DNA from 2 places in the Massilia sp. AB1 genome. Region 2 is predicted to be linked to the other one. Evidence: predicted binding sites of a transcription regulator. Region 2 holds the regulator's gene; the other holds the start of a gene.
What was found. The regulator sigma-54, encoded in region 2, starts transcription at its own class of promoters, with help from an activator protein. The targets are predictions, from matches to a motif close to TGGCANGNAANCTGCTTT.
Positions count from the first base shown of each region.

Region 1 (2,179 bases), on a different contig from region 2:
GGGCCAGGCCCATCAGCGGCAGCGCCCCCGGTTCCGGCAATACATAGGCCTGGCCCGGATCGTCCACGCGCGCGCCCAGGACATCCGTGCCGCCGTTCCAGCGGCGGTTGTAGTTGTAGCTGTTCTTGAAGCGCAGGTCGCGCGCACCGAGCGCGGTGTGGAAGTAATTCGAATTCAGGTGGTAGCTCCACAGCCCTTGCGCCGACATGTCGACCGAGGCGTAGGAATCGGCCTGGCCCGAGAAACCATTGCTGCTCGGGACGGTAGTGCCGACGATGGTGTTGAGCGGGTTGCCGACATCCATGCCGGTGTCGAAGAACAGGCGGGCGAGGAAGGTGCCCTGGGTATAGCCGTTGGCGCAGCTGTACCCGCAGCGCACCCCGGTGACGCTGGCGGCCAGCGTGGTCTTGCTCATGGTCGACAGGTCGCGCCAGTACAGGTCCATGTAGCCCCGGGTGGCCGGGAAGGGATTGGTGGCCGAGGGCGTGCCGCGTTCGATCCCGTAGAACATGCCAGTCACCTGGCCCCCGCTCAAGCCGTTGACGAAGAAGATGTCGCCGGTCGGGTCGATTTGGTCGTGCGGCGTGTTAACGCTGCCTTCTTCCATGGTCGTCATGATGAAGACGCCCCAATTGATCTCCTTCCCGTCGGTCCAGGTGCTGGCGCCGTTGATGGCAATCTGCTCCTGGCCCGAGTACTTCAGGTATGCAGGACCGGGTGGAAGCGCTGTCGCGGGAGCGGCGTGGGCGCCGCAGCTGAGGGCTGCGCCGGCGAGCAGGAAGGCGATGCGGTTTTTCATGGAGCGTCCTTTGGTAGGCGTTTGGGGGGCTTGCCATGTATGTACATAGCAAGCCCCATGCCACCTACCTGACGCCCAGACCCATCTCCTTGATTTTGATCAATCTTCGTGGTTCACGGACGAGATCTATCCGAGAAGAATAGGTGTTACATCTTGTTTTTTGTAAAAAATGCCGACAGGTAAGCGGCAGGTCATCAGGGCAAGCGCAGGAGGCGGCCTCAGGCCTGCTCGGTGCGCGCCGCCACCTGGGCCAGCAGCTCGCTCAGCTCGACCGTGTTGACCGGCTTGACCATGTAATGGTCGAAGCCCGCCTGGCGCGCGGCGTCGCGGTCCTGCTGGCGCCCGTAGCCGGTGGCCGCCACCAGGGTGGACGCCGTGGTCTGGGGCAGGCGGCGCAGGCGCCGGGCCAGTTCGTTGCCGTCCATGTCCGGCAGGCCGATGTCGAGCAGGCAGACCTGGGGCGAGAAGACCTTGGCCACTTCGAGCGCGTCTTCGGCGCAATAGGCGATCTCCACTTCGTGCCCGGCGGCGGCGAGGAAGAGATTGAGGGTATGGGCGGCGTCCAGGTTGTCGTCCACCACCAGCACGCGCAGCGATCCGGCGGGTGGGGCATCGGCCGGCCGCGGGGCGGCCGCGGGCCCTGCCTGGACCCCGGCCTGCGCGCCGGCCTGGGCATGGCGCGGCAGGCGTACGGTGAAGGTGCTGCCCTTGCCCAGGCCCGGGCTGCGCGCGCCCACGCTGCCGCCATGCAGCTCGACCAGGCTCTTGGCCAGGGCCAGGCCCAGTCCCAGTCCGCCCTGCGAGCGGTCGGGCGTGCGCTCGGCCTGGGTGAACAGGTCGAACACGCGCGCCACCAGGCCCGCCTCCATGCCGATACCGTCGTCGGTCACGCTCAGCAAGTAGTCCTGGCCTTCTTCCTTGAGCTGCAGGGAGATGTGGCCGCCCTCCGGGGTGTACTTGGTGGCGTTGCCCAGCAGGTTGGCGACCACCTGCACCAGGCGCTTGTGGTCGCCCTTGACGCTGGCCGGGCCCTCCGGCAGCTCGAGCACCACCTTGTGGCGGCGCGCCGTGATCAGCGGGCGGATCTGCTCGGCCGCGTCGTCGACCACGTTGCGCAGGTCCAGCACCTGGGTCGACAGCGACACCAGGCCGCGCGTGACCCGCGAGACGTCGAGCAGGTCGTCCACCAGGCTGGTCATGTGCTCGACCTGGCGCGCGATGATGGCGCAGGTCTGGGTGATCTGGGCATTGTCCGAGTGGAGCAGCTTGAGCAGGTGGGCGCCGGTGCTGATCGGCGCCAGCGGGTTGCGCAGCTCGTGCGCCAGCATCGCCAGGAATTCGTCCTTGCGCTGGTCGGCGGCGCGCAGCTCGCGCTCGGCC
Region 1 is NZ_JAGKSG010000011.1:115,175-117,353, reverse strand. It holds gene J8847_RS09165 (PEP-CTERM sorting domain-containing protein) at 1-799, opposite strand, end outside; gene J8847_RS09160 (ATP-binding protein) at 1,018-2,179, opposite strand, start outside.
Region 1: the regulator sigma-54 is predicted to act here: its motif matches at 845-862, upstream of J8847_RS09165 (PEP-CTERM sorting domain-containing protein).

Region 2 (2,179 bases):
AGCCTCGGTGTTCCGCAAGCTCACCGTCGAGGAGAACATCCGCGCGGTGCTGGAACTGCAGCAGGTCGATGGCCGGCCGCTGGGCAAGGACGAGATCAGCGAGCGCCTCGACACCCTGCTGGCCGAGCTGCAGATCGAGAAGCTGCGCGAGAACCCGGCCATGTCGCTGTCGGGCGGCGAACGGCGCCGGGTGGAGATCGCGCGCGCGCTGGCGACCAACCCGCGCTTCGTGCTGCTCGACGAGCCCTTCGCCGGCGTGGATCCGATCGCGGTGATCGAGATCCAGCGCATCGTGCGCTTCCTGAAGGAGCGCAAGATCGGCGTGCTCATCACCGACCACAATGTCCGCGAGACGCTCGGCATCTGCGACCGCGCCTACATCATCAACCAGGGCGCGGTGCTGGCCTCGGGCCGGCCGGATGATATTATCGCCAACGAATCCGTGCGCCGCGTCTATCTGGGTGAACACTTCCGCATGTAGACATGAAACAGTCCCTGCAACTCCGCACATCGCAGCATCTTGCACTGACGCCGCAACTCCAGCAGTCGATCCGGCTGCTGCAGCTGTCCACGCTCGAGCTGCACCAGGAGATCGAGCAGATCCTGTCCGACAATCCCCTGCTCGAGCGGCTCGACGACCCGCTCGACCGTTCGGTGCGCCTGCTGGCCGACGGCGCCATCAATAACGCGCCCGCCACTGGCGAAGCGCCCGCCGCTCCCGCGCAGGAAGGCGAGGGCGCGTCGGAGGCCTCCGCCGCCTCGGGCGAGAACGGCGAAGGCTTCGAAGGCGGCGACGGCGAGCGCGACGCGCCGGACGCCGACTGGGGTTCGGGCGGCGGCGCGGGCGGGGGCGAGGACGAAGACGGCCGCCCGCAGCTGGAAGCAAGTTCCGTCACCTTGCGCGAGCACCTGATGGAGCAGATCCGTGTCACCGGCTGTTCCGCGCGCGACCGCGCGCTGGCCGAGCTGGTCATCGACGCGCTGGACGACAACGGCTACCTGGAAGAACCGCTGGACGAGATCCATGCGCGCCTGCCGGAAGAGCTCGAGATCGAGATGGACGAGCTGCGCTGCGCGCTGGCGCTGGTGCAGAGCCTGGACCCGGTGGGCGTGGGCGCGCGCAGCGCGGGCGAATGCCTGGCGCTGCAGATCCGCCGCATGCAGGGCGTGCCCCTGGTGACGCGCCGCCTGGCGCTGAAGATCGTCGAAGGCTACCTGAGCTGGTTCGCCCAGCGCGAGTACAGCAAGCTCAAGAAGGCGCTGGATTGCGACGACGAAGACTTGCGCGAGGTGCAAGCCGTGGTGCGCCAGTGCAATCCTCATCCGGGCGCGGCCTTCGCCTCGAACGTGTCAGACTACGTGGTACCGGATGTGATCGTGCGCCGCGCCAAGAACGGCTGGGCCGTGATGCTGAACCCGGACGTGATGCCGCGCCTGCGGGTGAACAGCCTGTATGCGTCGCTGATGAAGCAGGGCAAGTGCGAAGGGCAGATGAACGCCCAGCTGCAGGAAGCGAAATGGCTGATCAAGAATATGCGTCAGCGTTTCGATACGATTTTGCGTGTGGCAGAGGCGATTGTGGAGCGCCAGAAGAACTTTTTCTCCCACGGCGCGGTTGCGATGCGTCCCCTTGTTTTACGTGAGATTGCTGATACACTAGGCCTACACGAAAGCACAATTTCTCGTGTTACAACGCAGAAGTACATGCTGACCCCGCACGGCATGTTCGAGTTGAAATACTTCTTCGGAAGCCACGTCGCCACCGAAGCGGGGGGAGAAGCCTCCTCGACGGCGATCCGCGCTCTCATTGCGCAATTGACAGGAGCAGAAGACCCTAAGAATCCTTTATCCGATAGCAAGATCGCGGAGATGCTCGGGGAACAAGGCATGGTCATTGCGCGCAGGACGGTCGCCAAATACCGAGAAGCGCTCAAGATCCCTCCCGTCAGCCTCCGCAAAGCCTTGTAACAGCGCTGCCCACTCCTGCCTTGCGCCTGGGCGGCGCGCTTTTCAAAGGAGTGTGTATGAACCTCACAATCAGTGGCCACCATCTCGAAGTGACTCCCGCTATCCGTGAATACGTTCAGAATAAGCTCGAGCGCATCATCAGGCATTTCGATCAAGTGATCGATACCCATGTCTTCCTCGCCGTCGACAACCTCACTGAAAAAGAAAAAAG
Region 2 is NZ_JAGKSG010000010.1:50,926-53,104, forward strand. It holds gene lptB (LPS export ABC transporter ATP-binding protein) at 1-481, shown strand, start outside; gene J8847_RS08345 (RNA polymerase factor sigma-54) at 484-1,968, shown strand; gene hpf (ribosome hibernation-promoting factor, HPF/YfiA family) at 2,025-2,179, shown strand, end outside.